3 regions of the Kitasatospora sp. NPDC059795 genome follow, and region 1 is predicted to be linked to each of the others. Evidence: riboswitches for the same ligand, from Rfam matches in the RefSeq annotation. Region 1 holds a riboswitch; each other region holds the start of a gene.
What was found. Region 1 has a riboswitch for cobalamin ahead of ACFV4P_RS00330 (HoxN/HupN/NixA family nickel/cobalt transporter). Riboswitches for the same ligand answer to the same signal wherever they lie in the genome.

Region 1 (7,032 bases):
AGGTGCCGCTGACGGTGAGCGGGTGCGGGTGGCCCGGGCCGGCCTCCAGCGCGAGGGCGTGCGCGGCGAAGGCGAGCAGCAGTCCGCCGTTGACGCCGCCGCCGATCTGCCAGCCCGCGCCGAGTTCGCCGTCGTAGCGGCCGGGTTCGTCGGGGTGCGGGGTGAGCGCGATGCCCCGGTCGAACTCGCTGGTGGTCTCCGGCATGGCTGAGGCCCTTCTGCGCAGACGCAAAAACACATTACTTGCCGGTAGCTTACGCGCGAAGGCCGCCGGACCAACAGGTCCGACGGCCTTCGAACAGGTACTGCGGGGCTCAGCGACGAATGGTCGGCTTGAGCTCCAGGAAGCGGGCGAGCAGGCCGTTCACGAAGGCCGGCGACTCGTCCGTCGAGTACTCCTTGGCGATCTCCACGGCCTCGTCCAGGACGACCGCGTCAGGGGTGCCGTCCTCCCAGATCAGCTCGTACGTGCCGAGTCGGAGAACGTTGCGGTCGGCGATCGGCATCCGGTCGAGCGTCCAGCCCACCGCGTAGGTGGAGATCAGGTCGTCGATGGTGCGCGCGTGCTGCGCGTAGCCCTCGACCAGCTGCATGGTGTACTCCGCGACCTGCGGAATGCCCTCGTCCGGACGGGGGTCGCGCGAGCGCGCGACCCAGTCGGCGAGCACCCGCTCGGGGGACACGCCGCGGTGGTCCGCCTCGAACAGGATCTGAAAGGCCCGGGTGCGGGCCTTGGTGCGAGCAGAGGCCACGATTACTTGACCCGGCCGAGGTAGCTGCCGTCGCGGGTGTCGACCTTGACCTTCTCGCCCGTGGTGACGAACAGCGGCACCTGGATCTCGGCGCCGGTCTCCAGGGTGGCGGGCTTGGTGCCACCGGTGGAGCGGTCGCCCTGCAGGCCCGGCTCGGTCTCGGAGATGACCAGCTCGACCGCGGCGGGGAGCTCGATGTACAGCGGGACGCCGTCGTTCTGCGCGACCAGGGCCTCGAAGCCCTCCAGCAGGTACTTGGCGGCGTCGCCGACGGTGGCGGAGTCGACCGGGACCTGGTCGTAGGTGTCCATGTCCATGAAGATGAACGCGTCGCCGTCGCGGTACGAGTACTGCATGGTCCGCTTGTCGACGTTGGCGGTCTCGACCTTGATGCCCGCGTTGAAGGTCTTCTCGACGACCTTGCCGGTGAGGACCTCCTTCAGCTTGGTGCGAACGAAGGCCGGGCCCTTGCCGGGCTTGACGTGCTGGAACTCGACGACGGACCAGAGCTTGCCGCCGTCCAGCTTGAGGACCATGCCGTTCTTGAGATCGTTCGTGGTAGCCACGGGCGCACTTACTCCTGATATGTCCGCTGTCAAAGAACACCAAGCAGTGCGCCGCCGCGACCCTTCGGGCCTACAGCGCGAGGAGCTCCTTGGTGGTGATGGTGAGCAGCTCGGGCCCGCCCTCCTCGGGAGGTCGCACCACGAGCGTGTCCTCGATCCGGACCCCGCCGCGACCCGGGAGATGCACTCCTGGACCGACAGTGACCGGCACGCGGTTGTCCAGTTTACCCATGTCGGCGGGCCCGAGGCGCGGTGCCTCCCTGTTCTCCAGGCCGATGCCGTGTCCCAGCGGGTGGACGGAGTGCTCGGCGTGCCCCGCCGCCTGCAGGATCGAGCGGGCCGCGTCGTCCGGCACGTGCTGCTCGACGCCCGGTCCGAGCGCCTCCCGACCGGCCCGTTGGGCGCGGAAGACCAGGCGGTGCAGCTCGACCTGCCAGGACGCGGGGGCGGCCCCGATCACGAAGGTGCGGGCGGTGGAGATGCCGTAGCCGCGGTACTGCGCGCCCAGCGCGACGGTGAGGAAGTCGCCCTCCTCGACCCGCCGGTCGGTGGGCTGGTGGCGCTCCAGGCCGGAGTGGCTGCCGGTGCCGACGGAGACCGGGAAGGCGGCCCGGTCGGCGCCGTGGTCGATCATCCGGCGTTCCAGTTCCATCGCCAGGTGGCGTTCGGTGCGGCCGACCAGGATCGATTCGAGCAGTTCGCCGAGCGCCTGGTCGGCGATCTCGGCGGCGATCCGCAGGTCGGCGAGCTCGTGCTCGTCCTTGACCACCCGCAGCCGCTCGACCGTCCGGTCCAGGTCGAGCAGCCGGGCGGGGGCGACCGCGCGGGCCACGGCGCGGTGGCGGGCCACCGTCAGGTCGTGCTCCTCGACGGCGAGGTCCTGCACCCGCAGCCGGGCGGCGGCCTCGGCGGCGGCGAACGCGGCGTCCGTCTCGGCGGGCACCGGCAGCCGGGTGACCTCCTCGTCCACCTCGCGCTCCACCGCCTCCTCGGGCGGCACGTCCTCCGGCAGCGCGAGCACCGCCCGTTCCCGGGTGAGCAGCAGGACGGAGCCGCACGGTGGGCAGCCGGTGAGGTAGCGGACGTTGGCGGCGCGGGTGATCAGCGCGGCGTCGGCACCGGAGGCGCTGCAGTACTCGCGGAGGCGTTCGCGTCGGGCGGCGTGCGCGTCGGACATGCTCCGAGCGTACGAACCGGGCCCCGGGGCCGCCCGTCGGGACGGGCCCGATCGGTGGCGGGAATGCGGCGGGCCCGGGCCGTGTTGTGGCCACATGAAAACGGCAATCGTTGCCGGGATTGGAAGGTTCGAGATGGCGCGCAGCGAGCTGCGACCGGTGATCACGCTCCGGTCCACGGCGGGCACGGGCTTCAGCTACGTCACCCGCAAGAACCGGCGGACCACCCCCGATCGGATCGTGCTGCGGAAGTTCGACCCGGTGGCGGGGCGGCACGTGGAGTTCCGCGAGGCCCGCTGACCACCCACACGTTCGAAGGCTTGCAGAAGGAGGAGCAGATGAAGCAGGGAGTGCACCCCGAGTACCGTCCGGTGGTGTTCCGGGACAGGACGGGCGGCCTGTCGTTCCTGACCGGCTCCACCGCGTCGAGCGGTCGGACGGTCGAGTGGACGGACGGGCGGACGTACCCGGTGGTGGACGTCGAGACGTCCTCCGCGAGCCACCCGTTCTACACCGGCAAGGCCCGCCTGCTGGACACCGCGGGCCGAGTGGAGCTGTACCGCCGCAGGTACGGCCTCTGACGCCAAGATGCCGAAGGGCCCCGGGAGTTGACGAGACTCCCGGGGCCCTTCGGCGTGCTCATCGGCCGGCCGGCGGGGGGACGGAGACCACCAGGGTGAGCCGGCAGTCGACGGCGCCCTCGTTGCGGTAGCTGTGCGCGACGCCGGCCTCGTAGGAGGCGGTGGAGCCGGCCCGGATGCGGTGGGCGCGGCCGTCGAGCATCAGGGTGAGTTCGCCCTCGTCGATCCGGGCGATCTCGACGGTCCCGGGCGGGTGCGGGTCGGAGGCGTGGGTCTCGCCGGGGCGCAGGTGCCAGCTCCACAGTTCCAGCGGGCCGGGGGCCTCGATGCCGTTGAGCAGGACGCCGCTGCCGCCGTCCGGGCCGCTCCACAGCCGGACGGCCTCCTCGGCGGGGACGATCCGCACCACTGAGGTCTCGTCGTAGTCGAGCAGCCGGGCGATCGAGACGCCGAGGGCGTCGGCGAGCCGGACCACGGTGCCGACGCTGGGGTTGGTGCGGGCCTGCTCGATCTGGACCACCATGCCGCGGCTGACGCCGGAGCGGGCCGCGAGGGCGTCCAGGGTGTGGCCGCGTTCGGTGCGCAGCCGTTTGAGGTTGCGGGCGAGGGCCTGGGTGACGAGATCGGGTTCCGGCACGCTTGAGTCCAATATTTTAGTTGGGTCGGTTCATTGGGTTGAACTATGCTGCGACCGCACAACAGATCCATCGACTGTACTGCGGAGTCCACCATGCTGACCTCTCCCCCGCTCTCGTGAGCGCCGCCTTCGCACTGCTCGCCAGCCTGCTCTGGGGCGTCGCCGACTACGGCGGCGGGGCGATCACCCGCCGGCTGCCCGCGCTCGGCGTCGTGGTGCTCTCGCAGACCGCGGCGGCCCTGGTCCTGGTGGTGGCCGTCACCGCCACCGGCGGCTGGGCGGACGCCGGACCCGGGCTCTGGTACGCCGTCGCCGCCGGCGTGATCGGGCCGGTCGCGCTGCTCGCCTTCTACCGGGCACTGGCGCTCGGGCCGATGGGCGTGGTCTCGCCGCTGGCCACCGTGGGCGTGCTGGTGCCGATCGGGGTGGGCCTGTTCCTCGGCGAACGGCCGGGCGCAGTCCAGGGGTTGGGGATCCTGGTGGCGATCGCCGGGGTCGCGCTGGCGGGCGGCCCGCAGCGCGGCGGGGCGGCCGTGAGCCGCCGGGTGCTCGTCCTCACCCTCTCCGCCGCGTTCGCGTTCGGCGCGGTGCTCGCGCTGATCGCGCACGCCGGCACCGGCGGCGGACTGCTGCTGGCGCTGTGCGTGCAACGACTGACCAACGCGGTGGTCGGCGTCGGCATGCTGGCCGCCGCCGCCCGCCGGGAGCCGCTCGAACTGCGCGGCGCGGCCCGCTCGTTGCCCTCGCTGACCGCCGTCGGCGTCGCCGACGTCGCCGCGAACGGCCTGTACGCCGCCGCCAGCCACCTGGGTTCGGTCGCGGTGGCGGCGGTGCTGGCCTCGCTCTACCCCGTGGTGACGGCGCTGATGGCGCGCGGCCTGCTCAAGGAGCGCCTGCTGCGGGTCCAGCTGGTCGGCGCGGGGCTGGCCGTCGCCGGAACGCTGATCCTTGCGGCAGGTTGACGCCGGATCAGGCCGCCCCGGCCCCGGCGAAGGCCTTGGAGCGCCGGGCGATCCGCCAGTAGCCGATCGCCGCCGCCCACACCACCACGAACAGGCCGACGATCACGAAGCCCACGTTGTCCAGGCCCAGTCCGGCGATCCAGCCGGACACCGGATCGTCCAGGCCGAACTTGTCGTGCAGCACCGCGACCAGCTCGATGGTGCCGATCACGAAGGCCACCGCGATCGACAGCCCCGTGATGGTCAGGTTGTAGTACACCTTGCGGACGGGGTTGGAGAACGCCCACTGGTAGGCGAAGTTCATGAACGTGCCGTCCAGCGTGTCGAACAGGCTCATCCCCGCCGCGAACAGCAGCGGCAGGCAGACGATCGCGTACCAGGGCAGGCCGGACGCCGCGCCCGAGCCCGCCATCACCATCAGCGTGACCTCGGTGGCCGTGTCGAAGCCCAGGCCCAGCACCATGCCCACCGGGAACATCTGACCGGGCCGGGTGATCGAACGGGTCGCCCGGCCCAGCACCCGGGCCAGGAAGCCCCGGGAGTCCAGGTGCTTCTCCAGCTCGGCCTCGTCGTACTCGCCGGCCCGCATCGCCCGGAACACCCTCAGGATGCCCAGCAGGGCCACCAGGTTGAGCGCCGCGATCAGGTAGAGGAACGCGCCCGAGGCGGTGGTGCCGACGGTGCCCAGCACCTGATGGGTCGTCGAACCCTCGTCCATCAGCGTGCCCGCCAGCGCCGCGCCGCCGGCCACCAGCGCGGCCATCAGCACCACCATCGAGGAGTGCCCGAGGGCGAACCAGAAGCCCACCGAGACCGGCCGGCGGCCGTCCGCCATCAGCTTGCGGGTGGTGTTGTCGATCACCGCGATGTGGTCGGCGTCGAAGGCGTGCCGCATGCCCAGGGTGTACGCCGTGACACCCAGGCCCACACCGAACACCTGGGTGCCGACCTGGTACTTCTCCGGCACCACCAGCAGCAGCAGCGTCCCGAACGCCACCACGTGCAGCAGCAGGATCACCGCCATCAGGCCGACGGTGCGCAGGGTGTCCTCCCGCCGCCAGCGGAAGGACGGCAGGGGGGAGCCCGGAACGTTTCCGGGCATGGTCGAATCGGACGCGGTCATCCGCGCATCACGCTCCAGCACCTCGTGGATCACTTCGTGAGATGCCGTGGCCGGTCTCCTGGCTGACGGGGTGTTCGGCGTCGGCGCCCGGCCTTCCCGGCCGCGAACGGCCAGTGGCACGAGGTGGGAGCCGACGACTCCCCGATCACAGTGGCGAGGGCCGCTCCGGACTCCTGTGACGAGCACAGTGCACCGGCTTCCCGAACACCACGGCCCGCCCACCGTAGATGCGCTCCCCCTTCGGCGGCAAGACGGCACCGTCGCGCAGGTGTCGAAGATCACCCCGCCCGGCGGGCCGACCGCCCGTCAGGCCATCCAGAAGAACACGCAGGTCATCCGCTTCTCCTCCAGCGTCCGGCCGTAGTACTCGGTCGCGGTGTGCATCAGGTTGGCGGTGTACAGCAGCAGCCGGTTGTAGCGGTGCGGGACGGCCAGGTCCTCGGTGAACGAGTCCGGCGGGACGAACCGGGTGCCGAGCGCGTCCACCAGGTTGTTGTGCGGCGCCACCACGGTGTTCCCGCCGAGCCGGCCGCCCGGCAGGCTCTGCCGGTAGAAGCTCGTCCCGCACCGCTTCGGCACGTTCGGGTTCAGGTACAGCACGGCCGCGTACCGGCACAGCGAACGCGAGTCGGTGTGCGGCCGCGGCTCGCACTCCCCCTCCCCCACCACCTGCACGCAGTTGTGGTTGAACGTCCCGCCCTCGGCCTCGCCCAGCGCCCACACCCTCGGCACCCCGACGGTCTCCCGCACCACCGTCTCGACCTGCGCCAACTCGTCCGGCTCCAGCCCCGGCATCCCCCGCAACCCCGGCCACGACTCCGGCTTGTGCGGGTACCCCTCGTCCCAGTCGGTACGCGCCAGATGCCGGGCACGCACCGCGTCCGGATCCGGGAGGACGTCGTCCAGCACCCAGTAGTCCCGACCCCTGGTCGGTTTGCGGTACGGCAGGACCGGAAGGGCCGGAGTCGGACGCGGACCCTGAAACGGCTGTACGGGCATGGACCCGACAATAGGAGCGCACCCGGGGGCCCTCGCCCAAGCCCCGGTCAACCTTCCGTCAAGGCTTCCTCCGGTGACGGAGCGTCAGCGCATTTGCCTGGAACTGGTCGTCGGCCTCCCAAGTACACAGCGGGCGCGCGTATCTCGTCAGCAGGTCGCCGAGTAGCGACCCCGGCCCTCCGGGCACTCGCCGACGCCTGTCTCGACTGCAGTACGAACTTCTGAACATACCCGCTG
Region 2 (7,032 bases), on a different contig from region 1:
AGGCCCGCCGGTCCTCCTTGCTCTGCAGCGAGTCGATGTGGTCGACCGCGTTCATGTACTTGAAGCAGAACTGCGCCTTCTGCGCGATGGAGGGGATGTTCTCCACCGCGGCGAAGGCCGCGTTGCGGTCCTCCGGGTCGGGCAGGTAGGTGTCCAGCAGCGTCAAGTAGAACTGGACGTGCACGGCCTCCTCGAACAGCTGCCGCGACAGGTAGAGCCGCGCCTCCGGCGAGTTGATGTGCTTGTAGAGGCTCAGCACCACGTTGTTCGAGACGATCGAGTCACCGGTGGCGAAGAACGCGACCAGCCGGCCGATCATGTGCCGCTCGCCCTCGGAGAGCTTGGCGAGGTCGGCGACGTCGGAGTGCAGGTCCACCTCCTCGACGGTCCAGGTGTTCTTGATCGCGTCCCGGTACCGGTCGTAGAACGACGGGTAGCGCATCGGACGCAGGGTCAGCTCGAAGCCCGGGTCGAGCAGCATCTTCTTCTGGTCTTCGGAGCTCATTACTGGCACGCCTCGCAGGACTCGGGGTTCTCCAGGGAGCAGGCGATGGCGTCCTGCTCGGCCTGGCTGAGGGTCGGGGTCTGCACCGGCACCGGGGCGGCGGTGCGGGCGGTGCCCGACGCGGCCTGCGCGATCCGGGTCGCCGGACGGGACCGCAGGTAGTAGGTGGTCTTCAGACCGACCTTCCACGCGTAGGCGTACATCGAGGAGAGCTTGCCGATGGTCGGCGCCGCCATGAACAGGTTCAGCGACTGGCTCTGGTCGATGTACGGCTGCCGGGCGGCGGCCAGGTCGATCAGCGCGCGCTGCGGCAGCTCCCACGCGGTGCGGTACAGCGAACGGACGCTCTCCGGCAGCCACTTGAAGTCCTGCACGGAGCCGTTGGCCTCGCGCAGCGAGTCCCGGGTCTGCTGGTCCCAGACGCCGAGCTCCTTCAGCTCGCGCACCAGGTACGGGTTGACCTGGAGGAACTCGCCGGACAGGGTCTCGCGCTTGAACAGGTTGGACACCTGCGGCTCGATGCACTCGTAGACGCCGGCGATGGACGCGATGGTCGCGGTCGGCGCGATGGCCAGCAGCAGCGAGTTGCGCAGGCCGGTCTCGGCGATCCGGGCACGCAGCGCGTCCCAGCGGCCGGTCCACTGCGGGGCGGCCGCACCGCTGTGCTGGTCTTTAAAGAAATGGTCGATGTGCAGCTGGCCGCGGGCCGCGCGGGTCTCGCCGTACGCCTCGTGGCGGCCGAACTGCTCGGCCAGGTCCGCGGAGCGCTCGTACGCGGTGAGCATGATGCGCTCGGAGATCAGCGTGGACAGCTGCTTCGCCTCGGCGGAGTCGAAGTCCAGCCGCAGCTTGAAGAAGACGTCCTGCAGGCCCATCACGCCGAGGCCCACCGGGCGCCAGCGGGAGTTGGACGTCCCGGCCTCGGTGGTCGGGTAGAAGTTGATGTCGATCACGCGGTCGAGGAAGGTCACCGCGGTGCGCACGGTGGCGTCCAGGCGGTCCCAGTCCATGGCGTTGACCAGGTCGTCGGCGGTGGCGCCCGGGGCGACGTGCGCGCCCAGGTTGACCGAGCCCAGGTTGCAGACCGCGGTCTCGGAGTCGTCGGTGACCTCCAGGATCTCGGTGCACAGGTTCGAGGAGTGCACCGTGCGGCCCGGCAGCGCGGTCTGGTTGGCGGCCCGGTTGGAGGCGTCCTTGAAGGTCATCCAGCCGTTGCCGGTCTGCGCCAGGGTGCGCATCATGCGGGCGTACAGGGTCTGCGCGGGGATGGTGCGCACGGCCTTGCCGGCCAGCTCGGCCTTGCGGTACGCCTCGTCGAAGTCGGCGCCCCACAGGTCGACCAGCTCGGGCACGTCCGCCGGGGAGAACAACGACCAGTCCTCGTTGGCGTTGACGCGGCGCATGAACTCGTCCGGGATCCAGTGCGCCAGGTTCAGGTTGTGGGTGCGCCGGGCCTCTTCGCCGGTGTTGTCGCGGAGCTCCAGGAACTCCTCGATGTCGGCGTGCCAGGTCTCCAGGTACACGCAGGCCGCGCCCTTGCGCCGTCCGCCCTGGTTGACCGCCGCCACGGAGGAGTCCAGGGTGCGCAGGAACGGGACGATGCCGTTCGACTTGCCGTTGGTGCCGCGGATCAGCGAGCCGCGGGAGCGGATCCGCGAGTAGGACAGGCCGATGCCGCCGGCGTGCTTGGACAGCCGGGCGATCTGCGCGTACCGGTTGTAGATCGAGTCCAGGTTGTCCAGCGGCGAGTCCAGCAGGTAGCAGGAGGACATCTGCGGGTGCCGGGTGCCGGAGTTGAACAGCGTGGGGGAGCTGGTCAGGTACTCCAGGCGGCTCATCAGCTTGTAGAGCTCGGCCACCTCCAGCACCGACTGCTCGGAGGTGCCGACCGCCAGGCCCGCCGCGACGCGCAGCAGGAAGTGCTGCGGGGTCTCGACCACCTTGCGGGTGATCGGGTGGCGCAGCAGGTAGCGGGACTGCACGGTGCGCAGGCCGAAGTACTCGAAGCGGTCGTCGCCGGAGGCGTCGATCAGCGAGTCGAACAGCTCGGTGTGCGCGGCGACGAACTCGGCGGTGGCGTCACCGATCAGGCCCTCGGCGTGGCCGACGGCGATCGAGGCGGAGAACGAGGTGACGCCCTGGGTGGCGGCCTCGTCGGCGATCTCCATCGCCAGCAGGCGCGCGGCCAGCTTCGAGTACTGCGGGTCCTCGGCGATCATCGACGCGGCGGCCTCCACGGCCAGCCCGCGCAGCTCGGCGAAGTCCGAACCGGCGTGGCGGCCGCGCAGCGCGGCGGCGGCGACGTGGCCGGGGTCCACCTGGGGGAGGTCGGTGCTGCGGTCGGTGAGCAGCCGAAGCAGCGCCGCACCGGGGTCGGTGAAGGCGTCGGCGGAACCCTGGGACGGCAGGGTGACTGAGGCGGCGACGGTCAAGGCGCACTCTCTCCTGTGGCGGCGACGGACGTGGATCGAGGTGTCCGGTGGCACACGGGAGGACAGGGGAGGACGGCACGCCGAAACGCTCGATCGGCGCGCGAAAGACCCACCCCCGGCCCGCCCGCGAGGCCGGACGGCAAAGCTGTGCTGCATGGCGTCTGCGGGGATGCCGTGTCGCACACCGTCGGCAGGTCCTCGGACTGCGCGGGCGTCGCTACAGCCCGCTCACCGTTGCGGGGCAGTCCCGGATTTGCACCGGGTTCCCCTGCTTCGACAGCGAGTCGAGCATACATGTTGTGGCGGCTGGAGCTGGCGGCACCAGATGTAGTAGCCGCGTGTCGCGGCGTGGTGCCGCGCGTAGACAACGGGAACCACGCCGGAGAGGCCTCAGAACCGCATCGTGTAGACCATCAGGTCCACCCCGGGGGCCGGCGCCCAGTCCCGTTCCGGGGTCCGGACGAAGCCCAGAGCATCGTAGATCCGATGCGCGGCGGTCATCGTCGGCCGGGTGGAGAACGCCATCCCGGCCAGTCCGAGTTCCCGGCTGCGGTCGATCGCCGCGGACACCAGCGCCCGGCCGACGCCGCGCCCGCGGGCCGCCGTGCCGACCGCCAGCATCCGGATCTCACCCTCGTCCGGACGCGCGATGTCCGCCCACGGGTTGCCGCCCGCGGCGAACGTCACACTGCCGAGCACCGAGCCGCCGGCGCGGTCGACGGCGACCAGCACCTCGGCCTCCCGGTTGCGCCGGGCGGCGTCCCGCAGGAGCTCGACGTAGTCGGACCCGGGGCGGGTGTGGCCGTCGCCGACGAAGGCTTCGACGGTGACCTCCGCGGCTCCGGCGAGGTCGTGGTCGAGGGCGCGGCGGACGAGCGTGACGCGGTCGGTCGGGGAGTGCATCCGGACAGTGTGCCGGACCGCTCCCGGCGCGGATCGGCCAGGTCCGGGTCGAACGGCCCGCCGAGATGGCAGGAATGCGCCTTTGCCGCGAAATCCTGCCAGTGCCATGCTGGGCGGATGCTGAGCAACGTCGCGGTGATCGTGCTGGAGCAGATCCACCCCTTCGAGCTGGGCGTGGCCAGTGAGATCTTCGGTCTGGACCGCAGCGACAGCGGCCTGCCGGCGTACGAGTTCGGCCTGGTCGGCGACCGGCCCGGCCCGATGCGCACCCACGCCGGCTACGACGTCCACGTGCCGTACGGCCCGGAGCGGATCGCCGAGGCCGACCTGGTGATCGCCACCGCCACCGGCATCCGCCCGCACTACCCCGAGGCGCTCGTCGAGGCGCTGCGGGCCGCGCACGACCGCGGCGCCCAGCTGCTGTCGATCTGCTCCGGCAGCTTCCTGCTCGGCGCCGCGGGCCTGCTCGACGGCCGCCGCAGCACCACGCACTGGAAGTACGTCGACGTGCTGGCCGAGCGCTTCCCGCTGACCACCGTCGAACCCGACGTGCTGTACGTGGACGACCACCCGGTGATCACCTCGGCCGGCACCGCCGCCGGCATCGACGCCTGCCTGCACCTGGTGCGCAAGGTGCAGGGCGCGGAGGTGGCCCGGGAGATCGCCCGCCGGATGGTGGTCGCCCCGCACCGCGACGGCGGGCAGGCCCAGTTCATCAACCGCCCGCTGCCCGAGGGCGCCGGCGACTCGCTGGCCGGGACCCTGGAGTGGATGCGCCGCCACCTCGACCGGGAGACCAGCGTGGACGACCTCGCCCGGCACGCCCACATGTCCCCGCGGACCTTCGCCCGGCGCTTCCAGCAGGAGACCGGCACCACCCCGCACCGCTGGCTCACCGGCCAGCGGGTGCTGTTCGCGCAGCGCCTGCTGGAGTCCACCGGCGAGAGCGTCGACGCGGTCGCCGCCCGCTGCGGCTTCGGCAACGCCGCCACCCTGCGGCACCACTTCGGCCGCCGACTCGGCACCACCCCGCAGGCCTACCGGCGGGCCTTCGGCGGCCCCGGCCGGACGGCCGCGCTCCGCGCGGTCTGACGGACGCTCAGGACAGGTGCTCGGTCTCGTTCCAGCCGGCAGGCCGCAACCGGCCCTCGCGCGCCCGCCACACGCTGGTCGAGCAGTTGGCCACCGGCGGCAGCGCCAGCAGCTCCTCCTCGCCCAGCCGGTCCAGCACGTGACGCAGCATCAGCACCGTGCAGTCGTGCGCGACCAGCAGCACCGGCCGGCCCGCCTCCTCCTCGCCCAGGTCGCGCAGCACACCGCGCACCCGCAGCGCCACGTCCAGCCAGGACTCGCCGCCGGGCGGCCGGTAGTACAGCTCGCCCATCCGCCGGCGGCGCTCCGCCTCGGCCGGGTGGTCGCGCTCGATGGCGGCCTTGGTGAGCATCTCCAGCACGCCCAGCTCACGGTCGCGCAGCCGCTCGTCCCAGCGGATCGGCAGGCCCACCGGGACGGCGCCCAGCCCCGACGCCTGGGCCAGGGCGATTCTCGCGGTCTCCGCGGTGCGCACGTACGGGGAGCACCACACCGAGCGGGGCCGGTCGGCCGGTGGCAGGGCGGCCCACCAGCGGCCCAGGTCGGTGGCCTGGGCCTGGCCGCGCAGCGACAGCGGGATGTCGGCGTCCCGGCAGGTGATCGGGACGGTCAGCGCGCCCGTGGCGTCCGCGTGCCGGAACTCCACGTTGGCGGTCGACTCGCCGTGCCGGGTGGCGATCAGCACCGACGGCAGCCGCCGCCCGCCGTCGGCCTGGGTGCGGTGCCCGTTGCGTACCGTGGTGAGGTCGGTCATTGGCGGTGGCTCCCCGTTGTCGGTGCTGCGTCGGTGGTTCTCGTCTCTCCCCGGTCTCTCCCGAAAAGCGCTGTCATAACAGATGATCGCGCCGTCACCCCAGTGTCGATCGAGGCAACGGCGCGACCCAAGGGCGCATGCGGGGGGTGGTTGCGCCCCCGCACGCGTCAGTGCGCCAGCGTGGGCTGCGGGGCCTGCTTCACGGCCTCGTCACCGGCCTCCGCGGAGTAGTCGGCCTTCGAGGTCTCGTCGGTCCCCTCGGGGGCCTTCAGGGCCCGCAGCACCAGCGTCAGCAGCACCGCGACGACCAGGTTCAGCGCGAACCCGGTCAGGCCGATGTAGCCGACCTGCCCGAGCACCGGGATCTCCGCGGCCGACCCGCCGAAGTGCTTGGTCGCCGCCGACGAGATCCCGTACGCCTTCCAGGTGCCGTACGCCATGCCGACCGCCCAGCCGGCCAGCAGCGCCCAGCGGTGGAACCAGCGGGTGAACAGGCCCGCCACCAGCGCCACCGCGGTCTGCAGGATCCACACGCCGCCCAGCAGCTGCATGTTGATCGCCGCCTGCTTGTCCATCACCAGCACGAACGCCAGCGCGCCGACCTTCACCAGCAGCGAGGCGATCTTCGCCACCCGGGTCTCGTCGGCCGGCGTCGCCTCCGGCTTCAGGAACTCCTTGTACACGTTGCGGGTGAACAGGTTCGCCGCCGCGATCGACATGATCGCCGCCGGCACCAGCGCACCCACCCCGATCGCCGCGAACGCCACGCCCGTGAACCAGCTCGGGAACATGTCCGCGAACAGCTGCGGCACCGCCAGCTGCGCGTTGAACTTCTTGTCGCCCCGGCTCACCCCGGCGGCGATCGCCATGAAGCCCAGCAGCGCCAGCAGGCCCAGCATCAGCGAGTACGTCGGCAGGATCGCCATGTTGCGGCGCACCGTGTTCCGGGACTTCGCCGCCAGCACGCCCGTCACCGAGTGCGGATACATGAACAGCGCCAACGCCGACCCGAACGCCAGCGTCGCGTACTGCCACTGCGAGGCCGTCGCGATGATCAGCGACCCCGTCGGCTTCGAGCCGTCCGCCGGCGGGGCGAACTTGTGCGCCGCCGCGTCGAAGATGTGCCCGTAGCCGCCCAGCCGCATCGGGATGTAGATCACCGCCACCAGGATCACCACGTAGACCAGGGTGTCCTTGACGAACGCGATCAGCGCCGGCGCCCGCAGACCCGACGAGTACGTGTACGCCGCCAGCACGCCGAACGCCACGAACAGCGGCAGGTCCTGCAGGAACCAGTTGCCGCTGCCGCCCAGGCCCAGCACCGACAGCACCGCCTGGATGCCCAC
Region 3 (7,032 bases), on a different contig from region 1:
TGCTCGTCGCCACCACCCTCGGCGGCGTCCTCGGCCCCAACCTGGCCGCCCCCACCGGTGCCGTCGCCCACGCCCTGCACCTGCCACGCCTCGCCGGGCCGTTCCTGCTGGCCGGCCTCGCCTACACCGCCGCCGCCCTCGTCCTCGCCACCCGGCTGCACCCCGACCCGATGCTGGTCGCCCGCGCCGCCGCGGCCCCCGCCGCCGCGGCCCCCGCCGCCGCGGCCCCCGCCGCCGAGCCCGCCGCCGCGGCACCCGCCGCAGCCTCCGCCGCCGAGCCTGCGGACCGGCCGGCCGACGCGTCAACTGCCGTGGTGCGCAACCGCGTTCTGCTCGGCGCCCAGGTCATGGTGGTCACCCAGCTGGTCATGGTCGGCGTGATGACCATGACGCCCGTCCACATGCACGACGCCGGCCGGGGCACCGCCGCCTCCGGACTGGTCATCGCCCTGCACGTCGCCGCGATGTACCTGCCCTCCCCGCTCACCGGACGCCTCGTCGACCGGCACGGCCCGCTCGCCGTCGGCGCCGCCGCCTGCCTCACCCTGGTCGCCGCCGGACTGCTCGCCGCCCTCGCCCCCGCGCACTCCGTCCCGCTGCTCGCGCTCGCCCTCGTGCTGCTCGGCCTCGGCTGGAACTTCGGCCTGGTCTCCGGCACCGCCATCCTCACCGACGGCGTCCCGCTCGCCACCCGCGCCAAGACCCAGGGCAGCGTGGACGTCGCCGTCTCGCTCTCCGGCGCCACCGGCGGCCTCGCCTCCGGCGCCGTCGTCGACCTCTCCGGCTACTCCGTCCTCGCCTTCGGCGGCGGCCTGCTCGCCCTGCTCACCCTGCCCGCCATCGCCACCGCAGCCGTCCGGAGCCGACGATGACCTACCACGTGCCGCCGCAGGCAACCTCCACCCCGTCGCGACAAAGGCTGCCTGCCACGGCACTGGCCTTCGACGGACGCGGCCTGCTCTGCGTCACCCTGCTGCTGCGCCTGCGCGCCGCCATCGCCGACGCCCCCGCCGGCACCCTCGTGCACGTCCGCGCCACCGACCCCGCCGCCCCGCTCGACCTCCCCGCCTGGTGCCACTTCACCGGCCACCACTACCTGGGGCCCGTGGACGAGGACACCTACGCGCTGCGCACCGCCGCCGACCCCGCCCCGACCGCCCCCGACGCCCCCTGGCGCCGACCGGCACAGCCGTAGGGCAGGTCCCGGCGTCTGCCTTCAGACCCAAGGGCGGAGCACCTCGAACGGGGAGATAGGCTGGTCGGGCAGCGGTTCGCCCCGTCCGATCAACGGCGGGAGCGTCGCAAGAGGGAACCTGGTGCGAGTCCAGGACTGCCTCGCAGCGGTGAGCGGGAACGACCGCCGTCACACGCACTGGGCCCGATCGGCCCGGGAAGCGACGGCCAGTAGACAGGCCCTCCACGGGAGATGCCCGCGAGTCCGAAGACCTGCCGCCGCCCGCGGAGCCCACCGGCGCCGCGGATCGTCCGAGCCGCGACTCGCGAAGGAGAGTTCCCGTGGCAGACCAGACCGTCGTACCCGAGGCGGCCGCCGCAAAGCCCGCGCAGGCGTCCCAGGTCACGCTCGCCCACATCATGAGCGAACACGACACCAACCTCTACGGCACCATCCACGGCGGCGTGGTGATGAAGCTCATCGACGACGCCGCCGCCGCGTCCGCCGCCCGGCACGCCGAGGGCCCGGCCGTCACCGCCGCCGTGGACGGCATGACCTTCCTGGCCCCGGTCCGGGCCGGCGACCTGCTCACCGCGCACGCCGAGCTCGAACGGGCCGGCCGCACGTCGATGACCGTCCACGTCACCGTCACCGCGGAACGCTGGAACGCCACCGGCCCGGTCACCCGGGTCGCCACCGGCCGGCTCACCTTCGTCGCCATCGACGCGGAGAGCCGGCCGCGGACCGTCCCGGCGCTGCTGGCCGCCTGACGCGCCGTCAGCCCGTCCGGGCCCGGAACGCCGTCCCACCTGGCGTTCCGGGCCTGCTTTCTGCCGTCGGCGCTACGTGATCACTCTCACGTCTGCGCAAATCCGCCCATTGTGGACGGCGCGCGATCGACATGTTCCGTTCAAGCTCCGCTTACCCCACCATGGCAGCGTGTGCCCGCCTACGCGCGTAGCGCACCCCATGGTCCCTGTGGTTCGAGGAGATTGACAGATGATCAGAACGTGGAAGGCCGCCCGCCCGCTGGCCCTCGCCGCCGCCGCACTGGTGGCCGCCGCCGGCGCGAGCGCCGTCCCGCAGCACGCCACCGCGGCCACCCCCAAGAGCGCCGCCGCGGCCGCCGCCACCCCCAAGCGAGTTCTGTTCGACAACACCAAGGCGGAGACCGCGGGCAACGCCGACTGGATCATCTCCACCAGCCAGCCCGACCCGCTGGCGCAGAACGCCAACCCGACCGGCGAGACCAGCTGGACCGGCGCCCTCTCCGCCTGGGGCGTGGCCCTGCAGAAGACCGGAAACTACAGCCTCAAGACGCTGCCCGCCGGCAACACCATCACCTACGGCACGGGCGGCGCGCTCGACCTCGCCAACTTCGACGAGTTCGTGATCCCCGAGCCCAACATCCGGCTCAGCGCCGCCGAGAAGACCGCCGTCATGACGTTCGTCCAGAACGGCGGCGGCCTCTTCCTGATCTCCGACCACACCCAGAGCGACCGAAACAACGACGGCTGGGACTCCCCGGCGATCATCAACGACCTGCTGACCAGCAACGGCGTCAACAACACCGACCCGTTCGGGTTCTCCGTCGACCTGCTGAACATCACCACCGACAACCCGCGGGCGATCACCTCCGCCGGCGACCCGGTGCTCAACGGGCCGTTCGGCACCGTCACCGGCTCGATCATCCGCAACGGCACCACCTTCACCCTCAAGCCCGCCGACAACCCCAACGTCAAGGGCCTGCTCTACCGCACCGGTTACAGCGGCAACACCGGCGCCGCGTTCGTCACCTCCACCTTCGGCAAGGGCCGGGTGGCGATCTGGGGCGACTCCTCGCCGATCGACGACGGCACCGGCCAGCCCGGCAACACCCTGTACAACGGCTGGAACGACCCGGCCGGCACCGACGCCGCGCTCGCCCTCAACGCCACCGCGTGGCTCGCCCAGGGCGGCTCCACCGGCAACACCGGCTCGGTCACCGTCACCGACCCGGGGGCCCGCACCGCCACCGTCGGCACCGCGACCAGCCTCCAGCTCGCCGCCACCGACACCGCCGGCGGCACCCTCGCCTGGTCGGCCACCGGCCTGCCCGTCGGCCTCACCGTCAACCCCTCGACCGGTCTGATCAGCGGCACCCCGACCACCGCCGGCACCGGCACGGTCACCGTCACCGCGACGGACTCCACCGGCCCCTCCGCAACCGCCGCCTTCACCTGGACGGTCGCCGCGAGCGGCGGCACCACCTGCACCGCCGCCCAGCTGATCACCAACCCGGGCTTCGAGACCGGCAGCACCTCCGGCTGGACCGAGACCAACAGCGGCGGCAGCTCCACCATCAACTCCAGCTCCAGTGAGCCCGCGCACTCCGGCAGCTACGACGCCTGGCTCGACGGGTACGGCGCCACCAACACCGACGCCCTCGCCCAGACCGTCACCCTGCCCGCCGGCTGCTCCGCCTACAACCTGAGCTTCTGGCTCCACATCGACAGCGCCTCCTCCACCACCACCGTCTTCGACACCCTCACCGTCACCGCCAACGGCACCACCCTCGCCACCTACAACAACACCAACGCCGCCGCCGGCTACCAGCAGCGCACCTTCAACCTCGCCGCCTACGCCGGTCAGAGCGTCACCCTCAAGTTCACCGGCGCAGAGGACTACACCAAGCAGACCTCCTTCGTCCTCGACGACATCACCCTCAACATCTCCTGACACTCCCTTCCCACCCCGGGCCGGCCCCACCCGGCCCGGGGTTCCGTCGTTCGATCACGTCGGCGACGGGATCGACCTGCTTTGTGAAGGTCTTGCCATGAGGATCTTCACCTTTCTAGACTGCGGCGACTGTGGCCAGGCGCGTCCATGCCACTTGTTCGGGGGAGGGCTGAAGTGAAACGTTTCCGCCTGCTCGTTGCGGGCAACGCCGTTTCTGCGTACGGCAGTTATCTCAATATGGTCGCCCTCAACGTCTTCGTGTACCACCTGACGGGCAGTGCCCTGACGGCCGGTCTGTACATGGCGGTGCGGCTGCTGACGAGTGTGGCGTCCGGAGTCCTCGCGGGTGCGCTCGCGTCGCGGATTCCGCGCAAGCGGCTCATGGTGGGGGCGGACCTCACCCAGGCGACCGCGTTGGTCCTGCTGCTGCTGGCGCCCTCGGGCGCCCGGGTGGCGCTGCTGTTCGGGCTCGCGGTGATCGCCGGGGCCTGTTCGACCGTCTCCGGGGTGGCGCTGCGCAGCGCGGTGCCCGAGATCGTCGGGGCGGAACTGCGGACCAGGGCCAACAGCCTTCTGGCGACCGGGCGTTCGCTGGCGATGGTGGCCGGGTTCGGCTCCGCGAGCGTCATCGTCGCCCAGCTCGGCTACCGCTGGGCGTTCGCCTTCGACGCGCTGTCGTTCCTCGTCTCGGCGAGCGTGCTGCTGTCGCTGCCGATCCGCACCGAGGCCGCGCGGGAGAAGGACGTCCCGGCAGGCGCCGCGAAGGCGGAGCCGGGCGGCGGCGGGCGGTGGGCGACGCTGATGCTGCTGCGCTCGATGCCCGTGGTGGCCGTGATGGTCCTGGTCCGGGCGGTCGACGGCCTGGGCTCCTCGTCCCACAACGTGGCGCTGCCGATCTACTCCGACGCGCTCGACCACGCCCACCCGGCGGCGTTCATCAGCCAGTTCTGGGCGACCTGGGCGATCGGCAACATCGCCATGCAGCAGATCCTGTCCCGCTGGACCTCCCGCACCGGCCGCAGCCCGGGGGAGCGGGTCTTCGCGCTGGGCGCCTGCGTGATGTCGGCCGCGTTCATCCTGGTCTTCAGCGGACTGCCGACCGTCCTCGCGGTCGTCGCCGCCCTGGTGGCCGGCATGGCGGACGGACTGACCGAAGTCGCGTACGTCTCGCGGCTCCAGGCCGTCCCGGACGCGCAACGGGCCCGGCTGTTCGGCCTGTCCGCGTCGGTGGAGAACCTGGGCTTCGGCCTCGGCATGATCCTCAGCGGCGCGCTGCTGGAGGAGTTCTCGCCGTTGCAGGTGGTGGGCGCCTTCCACGGGCTCGCGATCCCGCTCTGCCTCGGATTCCTGCTCCTGCTGGTGCGCGGCGCGGTGGCCGGACGGGCCGCGCCGCCGGCGGCGCCCGAACCGGAAGCAGCGGACGACCGCGTTCCCGCATCCGAAGGAGGACGGACATGACCACTCCCACCGACCGCCGGATCGCCGTCATCGGCGTCGCCTTACGCCTCCCCGGCGCCAACACCACCGACGCCTTCTGGCGGGTGATTCGCGACGGCGAGGACCGCATCCGGCATTTCACCGAAGAAGAGCTCGACGCCGCCGGAATCCCGGCCGAGAAGTACCGGGCACCGGATTTCGTGGGCGCGAGCGCCGTCCTCGACGGCGACATCTCGCAATTCGACGCCTCGTTCTTCGGGATGAGCGGCCGAGAAGCAACCTACACCGATCCGCAGCACCGCCTGTTCCTCGAAGTCGCGTACCACGCACTGGAGAACGCCGGCTATCCGCAGGAGCGCCCCGGCACCCGCATCGGCGTCTACGCCAGCACCGGGTACGAGCTGTACTCGCTTCAGACCTACCTGCTCAACAACGTGCTCCACGGCTCGCCCGCCGACGACTGGCTCTCGCGCCTGCAGGTGCTGATCGGCAACTACGCCGACTTCACCGCCACCCGCGCCTCCTTCCGGCTGGACCTGACCGGCCCGTCCTTCAACATCCAGACGGGGTGCTCCAGTTCACTCCTCGCCGTGCAGACCGCCGCACAGGCGCTGCTGTCCGGCGAGACCGACCTCGCGCTCGTCGGGGCCGCGGCCATCCACACGCCGCAGGTGCTGGGCTACCAGTACGTCAAGGGCTCGATCCTGTCGAAGACCGGCCGGGTGCGGGCGTTCGACGGGGCCGCCGACGGCACGGTCGGCGGCAACGGCGTGGTGGCGGTCGTCCTCAAGCCGCTGGAACGCGCCCTCGCCGACCGGGACACCGTCCACGGCGTGATCAGCGGCTGGGGCGTCGGCAACGACGGCGCCGCCAAGCACACCTTCAGCGCGCCCAGCGCAGCCGGCCAACAGGCCGCGATCCGAAGGGCGTTGGAGACGTCCGGGATCAGCGCGGACGAGATCGGCCTGCTGGAGACGCACGGCACCGGCACGCTCAAGGGCGACCCGATCGAGTTCGACGGCGCCACCGCCGCGTTCCGCGCCGACACCGACCGCACCGGGTACTGCGCGATCGGCTCGACCAAGGCCAACATCGGCCACCTGGACGTGGCGTCGGGCCTGGTCGGCCTGATCAAGGCGATGCTCGCCGTCCGCCACGGGGTGATCCCGCCGATGGCCAACTTCCAGCACCCCAACCCGGGCATCGACCTCGTCACCAGCCCCTTCTACATCCCCCGCGAGGCCCGGCCGTGGCCGCAGGACGGCCGACCGCGCCGGGCCGGCGTCACCTCGCTGGGCGTCGGCGGCACCAACGTCCACGTGCTGCTGGAGGAACCGCCGCCCGCGACCCCCGCGCCGCAGGACGACGCCCACCCCACCCCCGGCGTGCTGCTGCTCTCCGGACGCGACCCGGAGGCGCTCACCGCCAACGCCCGCGCCTTCCGCACCCACCTGCGCCGCCGCCCCGACACCTCCATGCCCGACCTGGTCACCACCACCGCCCTCGGCCGCACCCACGGACGGCACCGGCTCGCCGTACGCGGCGACGGCCCGGCGGCGCTCGCCGACGCCCTCGACCGCTGGCTGGCCGGCACCGCCCCCACCGCCGGCGGGCGCGGCCCGGTGTGGACCGGCCTCGCCCCCCGCGAGGGCGCCACCCCGGTCGGCTTCCTGTTCGCCGGCCAGGGCAGCCCCTCGCACGGC

Region 2: another riboswitch for cobalamin. It lies ahead of ACFV4P_RS06145 (ribonucleoside-diphosphate reductase subunit alpha); the one in region 1 lies ahead of ACFV4P_RS00330 (HoxN/HupN/NixA family nickel/cobalt transporter).
Region 3: another riboswitch for cobalamin. It lies ahead of ACFV4P_RS33060 (acyl-CoA thioesterase); the one in region 1 lies ahead of ACFV4P_RS00330 (HoxN/HupN/NixA family nickel/cobalt transporter).

Annotation. Positions count from the first base shown of each region.
Region 1 is NZ_JBHWID010000001.1:66,365-73,396, reverse strand. Features, by position in the region: gene ACFV4P_RS00370 (thioesterase family protein) at 1-205, opposite strand, end outside; gene nusB (transcription antitermination factor NusB) at 315-752, opposite strand; gene efp (elongation factor P) at 755-1,318, opposite strand; gene ACFV4P_RS00355 (aminopeptidase P family protein) at 1,389-2,495, opposite strand; gene rpmG (50S ribosomal protein L33) at 2,629-2,793, shown strand; gene ACFV4P_RS00345 (type B 50S ribosomal protein L31) at 2,832-3,074, shown strand; gene ACFV4P_RS00340 (XRE family transcriptional regulator) at 3,133-3,711, opposite strand; gene ACFV4P_RS00335 (EamA family transporter) at 3,828-4,673, shown strand; gene ACFV4P_RS00330 (HoxN/HupN/NixA family nickel/cobalt transporter) at 4,681-5,775, opposite strand; cobalamin riboswitch at 5,827-6,023, opposite strand; gene ACFV4P_RS00325 (DUF6445 family protein) at 6,103-6,795, opposite strand.
Region 2 is NZ_JBHWID010000002.1:485,267-492,298, forward strand. Features, by position in the region: gene ACFV4P_RS06140 (ribonucleotide-diphosphate reductase subunit beta) at 1-505, opposite strand, end outside; gene ACFV4P_RS06145 (ribonucleoside-diphosphate reductase subunit alpha) at 505-2,937, opposite strand; cobalamin riboswitch at 3,109-3,241, opposite strand; gene ACFV4P_RS06150 (GNAT family N-acetyltransferase) at 3,328-3,840, opposite strand; gene ACFV4P_RS06155 (helix-turn-helix domain-containing protein) at 3,958-4,932, shown strand; gene ACFV4P_RS06160 (histidine phosphatase family protein) at 4,940-5,686, opposite strand; gene mctP (monocarboxylate uptake permease MctP) at 5,854-7,032, opposite strand, start outside.
Region 3 is NZ_JBHWID010000026.1:13,110-20,141, reverse strand. Features, by position in the region: gene ACFV4P_RS33070 (MFS transporter) at 1-872, shown strand, start outside; gene ACFV4P_RS33065 (sulfurtransferase TusA family protein) at 869-1,195, shown strand; cobalamin riboswitch at 1,251-1,469, shown strand; gene ACFV4P_RS33060 (acyl-CoA thioesterase) at 1,516-1,944, shown strand; gene ACFV4P_RS33055 (putative Ig domain-containing protein) at 2,174-3,892, shown strand; gene ACFV4P_RS33050 (MFS transporter) at 4,067-5,350, shown strand; gene ACFV4P_RS33045 (type I polyketide synthase) at 5,347-7,032, shown strand, end outside.